3 regions of the Alteromonas sp. AO-Serp genome follow, and region 2 is predicted to be linked to each of the others. Evidence: predicted binding sites of a transcription regulator. Region 2 holds the regulator's gene; each other region holds the start of a gene.

Region 1 (3,282 bases), on a different contig from region 2:
GAATACAAGCTTCAAACCCCACCATAATACGGCGGGTATCTTCGTTATAAACCGGCATGACGACAGCGTGCTTTTGCGTTAATGACACAGAAGTATCAGGAGGCGTTTGATTTCTGCGCAAGCTCAACGGGTCGATGTTAAAAAGCTGCAGAAAGAAACCGATAATGCCTGTCCAAAACGCCATACACAACCATGCGAACAGGGTTAGCCCCAACCCTAACTGTGCAATCTCTAAGTTGGTAAGGCCGTTAGGTAAAAAGATCTCGTACAAACTCCAACCGGCCAGTGCCGTGCTTGGAATAACTAGCATTGCCATGATAAACAAACGCATATGCTCTCCTTTTAAGATGAAATGTGAAGCACGTGCAGTGCCATCACTTTTAACCTGAGGCACGGCTTTAGCCTCGTCCGATACCGCTATGCAAGCGCAATTATTTTGGTTGGTAGACATAATTCCAAACCTCACTCACACGTTTACCGTCTTTCTCTATGTAAGCGCGCATATCTACCGTCTGCTTTTCTTTCGGCTTAACAAAGAAGGTGGCCCGCCACTCTTGTCCGTCAGCAACGGGGTAAAGTCGCTGCTGAGAAATCGTGCCGTTAGTACCCTGTACCACCAACTTCATCGACTCGTTATCAAAAGCAATGGCAGAAGGCGCGCTGAAGTCCACGCTGAACTGTCGTGTCGTATTTAGACTGTCGTTTTTAAACTCGTCACCCGGCAACACAGCCTTGCCTTGGCGGGTACGTACTACTGAGGCCAGTTCACTGACAAACGGATTTTGTTCTACGGTTTTAAGCTCGTAAGCGAAATACAGTGATTCGCCCGAATTGAATGGCTTTTCAGGCGTCCAAAATGCCACGATATTGTCGTGAATTTCGGATTTAGTCGGAATTTCGACGACTTCTAATCGGCCTTTCTCAAAACCTGCTTCTGGCGTCACCCAAAGCCCCGGGCGTATATGGTAATTAGCCTCTGCGTCGAGGTAATTATCCCATTCGCCGTCGCGCTGAAGCATGCCGAATCCTTTAGGGTTTGCGTCGCTAAGTGACGTGACTTGAAGGCGTGCAGGATTAGTCAGTGGACGCCAAATTTCTTCACCAGCGTGAGTTACCATAAGCACACCGTCACTATCATGCACCTCTGGACGATAGTCGTCATGGCGCTTTTCTGTGTTCTCGCCATACAAGAACATACTGGTAAACGGTGCAATGCCTAGCTTGCTCACGTCATCTCTGGCAAATAACCAACTCTCTACCTTAACGCTGGTATCAATATCAGGCTGTATAACAAATTTGTACGCGCCCGCTACAGAAGGGCTTTCAAGACGCGCATAAACAGTAATAGGTTTACCCTCACTCGGTTCTATGACCCAGAACTCAGTGAAGTGGGGGAACTCTTCGCCTTTGGCTAGCGCCGTATCAATCGCAAGACCTCGTGCAGAGATACCGTACACTTGATTTTTACCTACAAGACGGAAGTACGATGCCCCCAAAAATACAGCAAATTCGTCTTTGTACTCTTCGTTCTTGATAGGGTAGTGAACGCGAAATCCAGCAAAGCCTGACTTTTCGTCCGTTAGCCCAGCTAACCCCGACGCAGACCCGTCGTAGTTGAACATGTCACTGTTGAACGCTAGGCGTTCAGGCTTATTGCTTTCACCAATAGTGTGGATAGTGACAGGGTATTCATATAAAAAACCCGGGTGAAAAAACTGCAGTTCGTAGTCATTCTCGCCATGCCAAAGACTCTGCTCGGGCTTGAAGCGAATTGAACGATACGTGGTGTAGTCAATTTCTTTAAGCTTGCTGTTTAACCCGTGATCGTCCTGCTCGTAGCTCTCTGTCGCTGACTGGCGTGCAGCATCAATAATTGACTGAAGAACCGGCGATGCTTTTTGAGGCTGATTGTCGTTGTTAACCTCAACTGCACCGGCTTGTTGAAACGCAAATAATGCGATGACACTGCTCATCGCTAAAAGAAGGTGTGACAGCTTATTGCGCTGGCGCACATTCGTTTGTAAATCTTTACCGAAAATTGAAACTGGCTTAGCCATTTGTCCTCTCCTTATGAAAACAATGGTTATCCAGATGACCATCAATAACTCGTTACACGCCTTACTTACTGAAAGCGTCTTTTACAAAAACGGTATTGATTGAAGCCACGCGAGAAAGGCGCTCTCTTCCTTTCTTTATCCACTAATATCGTGAAAAACCGAATTCCTTGCCGAAGGGCTAAAGTGAATGTTGGATAACACACAGAGACTTGAGCAAAAGCTGTTCCAACACGAAATAGTCGCCGTTATTTTTTATATTTTTCATAATTTACAATGCTTTACAAACACACACATTGTGGATTAGTGGAGAACACTGGCTTGTAAAAATGTCCGATGAGTTAGACAAAAGGATAACTGTTGTTTTTTAGAGACAGTTTTATGTGCCAACGTTTTACTAGGAATACATCAAACTTTGATTTTGAACATTTCAAATGTGTAGCCTCTAAAAAGCCAGACGTATTTTATCTATAAATATTAGCGACATAGATAAATTAAGACATATCAAAATAGTGATTTAGTACGAAGTTGGCAAACGCTTTGCTATTCATCATGTTGATAAATAAATCGGACACTATTTCTTAACGGAAATAACAAAGATGGCATGAAGGCAAGTACGGCTTTGTGTTCATCAACCAAGTAGCCTTTTGTAGCGCGCTGTTAAGCGCTGACTTGCGCTTGGGTTTGCACATTTATAACAAACCGAGAACATTCGCGATGAACAAGGTGGGTTACTTAACATACTAAGGAGTTATCACATGCGTAAATCATTCACACTTATTGCAGCAGCACTAACTGCGGCAACACTTCCTCTTACAGCTATGGCCGACAAGCCTGACTGGCGTTACGTAGAAGGTGGTTACACCAAAATGGACTTTGACGACAATGAGTCTTTTGAACCAGACGGTTTAACCGTTAACGGTAAATACCTATTAAACAGCAACTGGTACCTAAACGGCGAGTATAGCTTCTTTGAAGAGGGCAACTTTGACTTTGATATGCTGACACTAGGTGCGGGTTACCGTTTACCTGTTAACGCGACAACAGACGCGTATTTTGGTGCCAACTTAGAGCGTATTGACGGTGACGTAAACGACGAAACAGGTTACAGCATTAATGCTGGCCTTCGCTCGATGATCACAGAGCAGGTAGAGCTGGCGGGTGAAGTTGGCTACTACGATGTAGACGATGGTGAAGCGACATTTAGAGTAGGCGCCAACTATTACAT
Region 2 (3,282 bases):
GTAAAGATTTAAATTCACAACAGCAAGAAGAAGAAGCAGATGCGCTACTTGATGAATTTAATATTAACCATATACGTAATAGTACGGGGATGAGTTTGTCAGGGGGCGAACGCCGACGCGTTGAGATTGCCCGCGCTCTGGCAGCAAAACCGCAATTTATTTTGTTAGACGAACCATTTGCTGGTGTTGATCCAATATCAGTTAATGATATAAAGAAGATAATACAACATCTTCGCGATAGGGGGATTGGAATCCTTATCACAGACCATAACGTACGAGAGACATTGGATGTTTGTGAAAAGGCGTACATTGTGAGTCATGGCGAGCTTATTGCGCAAGGAACGGCGGAACAGGTTTTAAGTAATCAAAAAGTAAGGGATGTATACCTAGGCGAACAATTCAGGCTATAGTTAATGTAACCGAATTGTCATTTTTCAGTTTCGCTCTGGTATATTCAATTTAGAGCATTTAAATAAGACGTAGATGAAACCATCTTTACAGCTAAAATTTAGCCAACAACTTACCATGACACCACAGCTTCAGCAGGCCATTAAACTGCTGCAGCTTTCTACACTTGATCTTCAACAAGAGATCCAAGAAGCGCTCGATTCTAATCCGCTATTAGAAGTTGAAGAAGGTAACGACGAGCCGCAACTAGAAAAGAACAATATCGACAACGATGACAGCGGCTCTGAGGCCACTGCTTCTGCATCTAGTGACACATTAGAAGCCGGCGATGCACTTGAGAAAAACGATCTTCCCGATGAGCTGCCAATCGACAGTACGTGGGATGAATACTACTCTGCTTCATCTTCGCCTGCTCCGGGTCCATCCAATGACGACGAGCAAATCTTCCAAGGTGAGACTACTGAAGATATTCAAGAGCACCTTCTTTGGCAAATGCGCCTTACCCATTTCTCGGATACCGATCGCGCAATCGCTACAGCAATCATCGACTCTATTGACGAGTCAGGTTATTTAACCGTTACCCTTGACGATATTTTAGAAGCGGTTAACGATGATGATATGGAAGAGCCGATTGAAATGGACGAAATAGAATGTGTGCTTAAGCGCATTCAGATGTTCGACCCTATTGGTTCTGGCTCTCGCTCTCCACAAGAATGTTTGATGGTGCAATTGCGCCAGTTTTCAGAAGACACACCGTGGCTTGCTGAAGCAAAGCAACTGATTGAAGAGTACTCTGACTTACTGAGCAGCAAAGACTATCGTACGCTTATGCGTAAAAGCCGATTGAAAGAAGATCAGCTACGCGAGGCAATGCGTTTACTGCAAACCTTGAATCCTCGCCCAGGTAGTGCTTTAGTTACTAAAGAGCCTGAGTACGTTATTCCTGATGTCTCAGTAACCAAGAAAAATGGCCGTTGGGTGGTTGAGCTGAACCCCGACAGTCTGCCTAAGTTAAGCGTAAATCAACAATACGCTGCAATGAGTCGCCGTGCCAAGAATAGTAGCGATTCACAATTCATCCGCTCACACATGCAAGAGGCTAAGTGGTTCATAAAGAGCCTTGAATCTCGTAACGAAACCTTAATGAAGGTTGCAAACTGCATTGTGCAGCAGCAAATGGGCTTTTTTGAGCACGGCCCGGAAATGATGAAACCAATGGTGCTAAATGATGTCGCAGAAATGGTAGATATGCACGAATCCACTATTTCGCGAGTGACAACGCAAAAGTACATGCATACGCCACGTGGAATCTTCGAATTGAAGTATTTCTTCTCAAGCCACGTTGCAACAGAGTCTGGTGGTGAATGTTCATCTACAGCGATTCGTGCATTGATCAAGAAATTAGTGGCCGCTGAAAAGCCTAGCAAGCCGCTAAGTGATAGCAAGATTGCTTCATTGTTGGCCGAACAAGGCATTAAAGTTGCCCGGCGAACAATAGCAAAGTACCGGGAATCGTTGTCGATCCCGCCGTCGAACCAACGCAAAAGCCTTATTTAATCGGGCTTAATAATATAAGGAAGACGAAATATGCAAATCAACCTTACTGGTCATCATGTCGAAATCACCGACTCTTTGCGTAATTATGTCGATACGAAGTTCAGCAAACTTGAACGTCACTTTGATCACATTTCTAATGTGCATGTCATCCTGAACGTTGAAAAATTAAATCAAAAAGCCGAAGCGACCGTTCATTTAAGTGGCGCTGAAGTATTCGCATCCTCAGAAAATACCGACATGTATGCGGCGATTGACAGCATGGTTGATAAACTCGACCGGCAGGTAATCAAGCATAAGGAAAAACTGAAAAAACATTAGTAGTTAATTAAGCATGGATATACAAGCCATCGTAAGTCTGGACCGCACCGAGTGTGCGGTTCAGTGTAATAGTAAAAAGCGAATTCTTGAGATCATCGCTGATATCGCTGCCAAGCAAAACGAGAACATTGATCAGGCAACGATACTCAACAGTTTGATGGCTCGAGAGCGTATGGGTAGTACAGGCATTGGCAATGGTATCGCCCTGCCCCACGGACGCCTGCCGGGCCTTGAGAAAGTGATTGCCATTGTTGTAACCAGCACGCCAGCAATCGACTTTGACGCCCTTGACGAGAAACCCGTAGACATCTTTTTTGCGCTACTCGTTCCCGAGGAACAGACCGAAGGACACCTTCAAACGCTGGCCACCGTGGCTGGTAAACTAAGCGACAAAGAAACGATTAAAGCAATACGTCGCGCAACGACAAGCGACGATATTCTATCTGCATTAAGTTAAACATTAAGCGCCTATTAACCGTTTAGTAGGCGCCTAATTCAACAACGCGTATGTGATAAAACCAGAGTATTAGGGAGAAAGTAGGTGAAGCTGATAATAATCAGTGGTCGTTCGGGGTCTGGTAAGTCTGTCGCACTTCGCGCATTGGAAGATTTAGGTTATTACTGTGTTGATAATATCCCTGTAAACTTACTTCCCACCTTAACCCATACAGTTGTTGACGAGTACGATCAGGTTGCGGTAAGTATCGATGTGAGAAACTTACCTAAAAATCCTGACGATTTGGTAGAAATTCTAGACTACCTGCCTTCTTCGTGGTCGATGACCATTGTTTACATTGACGCGAGCGATGATGTACTGGTTAAGCGTTTTAGCGAAACACGTCGTCTTCACCCTCTCGCCAAGCTTAATAAATCGCTTTCAGAAGCCATTAAAGCCGAGTCAGCCCTACTTGCTCCTATTGCTGAACGCGCAGATTTATATTTAGACACAGATAAGCTTACCATTCACCAACTGGCAGAGTTAATTCGAGAGCGTATCTT
Region 3 (3,282 bases), on a different contig from region 2:
TCTCTTCCATTGTTCGGTTCGTGGCAGATACAACGCGGCAGCTCACCGGGATGGTCTTCGTTCCGCCCACACGAATAACAACCTTGTTTTCTAAAACGCGGAGTAAGTTGGGCTGCATATCAATGGGCATTTCTGTGATTTCGTCCAAAAAGAGCGTGCCGCCCTCAGCTTGTTCGAAAACACCTTCTTTACGTCCTACAGCGCCGGTAAATGCTCCTTTTTCGTGACCGAAAAGTTCGCTACCTATTAGTTCTTTTGAGAATGCACCACAGTTGGTTGCAATATAGGGACCTTCACTTTCTGAAGCACGATGAATTGCGGCAGCCACCACTTCTTTACCTACACCGCTTTCACCAAGCAGCATTACGTTAGCGCTGGTTTTACTCACTCTAGAAATCAGCTTGTAGAGCTCTTTCATAATTGGCGATTCACCAATCAGCAAGTCAAAATGTTTCTCTATTTTTTCTTGTGCAGGTGCTTTTTCTTTTGGCTTTTGACTTAATACGGCCTCTATTTCCTCCCGTTGAATTGGCTTAACAAGGTAGTCGACCGTGGGGCCACACAGACCCTTTATCACGCTTTTCACAGAAGGGTGACCCGTTATCAAAGTAACGCGAGGGCGCTTAGGAAGTGCATCTAATTCATTGAACAAGTGCGCGCCGCTTCCATCGGGTAGCATGAAATCAAGAAGTACATGGTCAAAGGTTTCTTTCTCTAACCAATCGCGGGCTTCTTTGAGTGTGGCAGCGGTAAGTACTTCGTGGCCAAGAAATTCGATGATAGTACAAGCTACTTCTGTGAACTCGGCGTCGTCATCAACTAAAAGTACGGTAAGCACGTGGATGTCCCTCTCTTCTTTAGTTTCCTATTCAGAAAAAATATGGAATAGAATCAATGTTATAGTTTTATCATACGCTATTAACAACTGAATGCTAAAGCACATATTTAAAGTTTATTTATACGCTGGTTTAAATCGATAAAGCGTAAGCGCATCGGAAAATATCTAAACGCTTCAAGCAATCCGGAAATCTTGAACACTTACCTTGATGCCAGAGATAGTCGGTTGCGCTACCTTCTAATCTATCAACTCTTTGCGATCAGCGGTACACATCGCGCTAAAGTACAGAATGTCTATATCTGTCTTTGTTTTATTAGGTGATTTTACTTTACTTATCAGGGGCATTTGCAAAAAGTATTCCTGTCTTCAACACACCGTCACATACAATCGATGGCATATTTTTCGCACCATTTGCCTGTCTAAAGTTACTTGCAATCTCACTATGGCAAATCGAGTAGGTGCAAGAAATGTATATTAATTAGGCGAGGAGCCTGTCTGATTAGCGCGACATTCGCTGGTAATGTGATATCAAAGGAATTGAAGATGTGGGGGAAAACAGCTGTAAGATCAATGACCTTGTATGAGTTATTGGGGAAAATGCAGCCGCGAGCAAGACAAGATACGTTTGAGTTTGCTGAGTTTTGGGACGTGATGGAGAAAAGAGGCTTTGGACCAATGTTGGCGCTGCCATCTTTTATCGCTTGCACACCGATTGGGGCCATCCCTGGGATCCCATCTTTAGCGGGTGGGACAATTTTACTCATCGCGTTGCAAATTTTACTCGGTCGTAGGCATCCTTGGTTACCGCAAAAAGTGATGCAACTAAACTGTGACGCCGATCAGCTTCGCTACATTGTCGAAAAGGTTAAACCGTATGCAGTACGCGTAGACCGCTTTTTAGTTCCTCGGTGTTTTTTCATGCGCCAGCCTGTGTTCAGATCACTCATCGCATTGTGCTGTGCAGGTTGCGGATTTGTAATGATTCCACTGGAGCTTATTCCCTTTATGGGGCTTATTCCCGCTTTTGCTGTTTTTATTATGGCAATAGGCATGGCCACAGACGACGGTGCTGTGGCGTTAGTTGGTGTTTCGTTATCGCTATTTGGCTTTATACTTGGGTTTGAACGCCTTGCAGTCGCGCTAAGTTGATGCTCTAACTACTCAGTACACGAATCGAGCATAAAATCTGACGATGGAAGGTTCATTGTTTGATATCGTAGCTCGCCAATAAAAGCACGGGCAGCTGGTCCCAACGTATCGCCGTCTTCGAAAGACAAATAAAGGAGCGCCTTACGCAACGCTGCATTATTATCGAGGGGAAGGGGAACGAGTGTACCGTCTTCTAGCTCATCTTTAATTATTGCGATAGGCAGCCACGCAAAACCCAATCCCTGAGTAATAATATCTAATGACGTTCTAACGTGGCTTACGGTCCAGCGCTGCTCTGCACCTAACCAGCCCACATCAGCTTTACGCTCCGCGGATGAATCCCTTACCACAATTTGACGATAAGCCTTTAAGTCTTCCAGTGTGAGCGTTCTATCCAATTGGTGCAATGGATGGTCGGCGTGAGCGACAGCTGCAAATTCAATTTCGCACAAGTCTTCGCTAAAGCCATTAGAAAACGCGAAAGGAGAGATGCCTAAATCAACTTTACCATTGCTCAAAAGTGAATTTGCGCCACTGAGTACAGTTTCTTCTATCTCGATACGAAGGAGCGGGAACTCAGCAGAAACTTTCGCTAGCACGTTATAAAGCAATTCAGACGGGAAAATAATATCCACCGCTATGCGTAAAGTTGTTTCTGTGCCAGATTTAAGACTATTGGCAACGGCCTCGAGCTTGTGCGCTTCGCTAAGCAAAAAAGAGGCACGGCGATACATAAGTTCACCTTGCGGCGAAAGCTGGACTTTACGTCCAATATTCTCAAACAATGACACTCCAATGGCGTTTTCAAGCTTTTGAACCGCGTGGTGAACGCTCGATTGACTTTTGTGAACTTCAGTAGCAGCTTGATTAAAGCCGCCTGCATCGACGACGGCTTTGAACATTCGCCATTGTTCTAACGTAGATTTCAGCATAAAGCGCCTTAAAACTCTTAATTAACGCTACTTATAGCATACGCGTGGTTAAGAAGTCATTTCTAGTTTGCTTGATTTATCGTGGGTACAGGGCATGTCACAACCGAAACGTTCTCATAGCCCATCTTTATAAGTTGCTCTGCAGCTAGTTTTGCTCGAACGCCCGACGCACAGTGAATATAAAGTGGCGCTGAAGCATCTTTAAACTGTTCCAGTGCCTTCATTTCGAGCACGCCGCGTGGTATGTGAAGCGCAGAAGGTACGGGCTGATTGGCAACTTCGGCACTCTCTCGTACATCAATCAATATACCGCTATTGATTCGGCACTCACTGGCCGCTTGCTCCGCAGATACAGTGCGTAAG

Evidence for each region. The regulator sigma-54, encoded in region 2, starts transcription at its own class of promoters, with help from an activator protein. The targets are predictions, from matches to a motif close to GTTGGCACGNNNNTNGNNT.
Region 1: the regulator sigma-54 is predicted to act here: its motif matches at 2,269-2,287, upstream of QVA83_RS07335 (OpgD/OpgG family glucan biosynthesis protein).
Region 3: the regulator sigma-54 is predicted to act here: its motif matches at 1,228-1,246, upstream of QVA83_RS22045 (exopolysaccharide biosynthesis protein).

The regions. Positions count from the first base shown of each region.
Region 1 is NZ_JAFLMX010000090.1:11,421-14,702, reverse strand. It holds gene mdoH (glucans biosynthesis glucosyltransferase MdoH) at 1-451, opposite strand, end outside; gene QVA83_RS07335 (OpgD/OpgG family glucan biosynthesis protein) at 432-2,057, opposite strand; gene QVA83_RS07330 (outer membrane beta-barrel protein) at 2,813-3,282, shown strand, end outside.
Region 2 is NZ_JAFLMX010000240.1:4,375-7,656, forward strand. It holds gene lptB (LPS export ABC transporter ATP-binding protein) at 1-410, shown strand, start outside; gene QVA83_RS16325 (RNA polymerase factor sigma-54) at 484-1,965, shown strand; gene hpf (ribosome hibernation promoting factor) at 1,996-2,283, shown strand; gene ptsN (PTS IIA-like nitrogen regulatory protein PtsN) at 2,297-2,740, shown strand; gene rapZ (RNase adapter RapZ) at 2,825-3,282, shown strand, end outside.
Region 3 is NZ_JAFLMX010000353.1:5,108-8,389, forward strand. It holds gene QVA83_RS22040 (sigma-54-dependent transcriptional regulator) at 1-838, opposite strand, end outside; gene QVA83_RS22045 (exopolysaccharide biosynthesis protein) at 1,382-1,987, shown strand; gene QVA83_RS22050 (LysR family transcriptional regulator) at 1,996-2,919, opposite strand; gene QVA83_RS22055 (rhodanese-like domain-containing protein) at 2,982-3,282, opposite strand, start outside.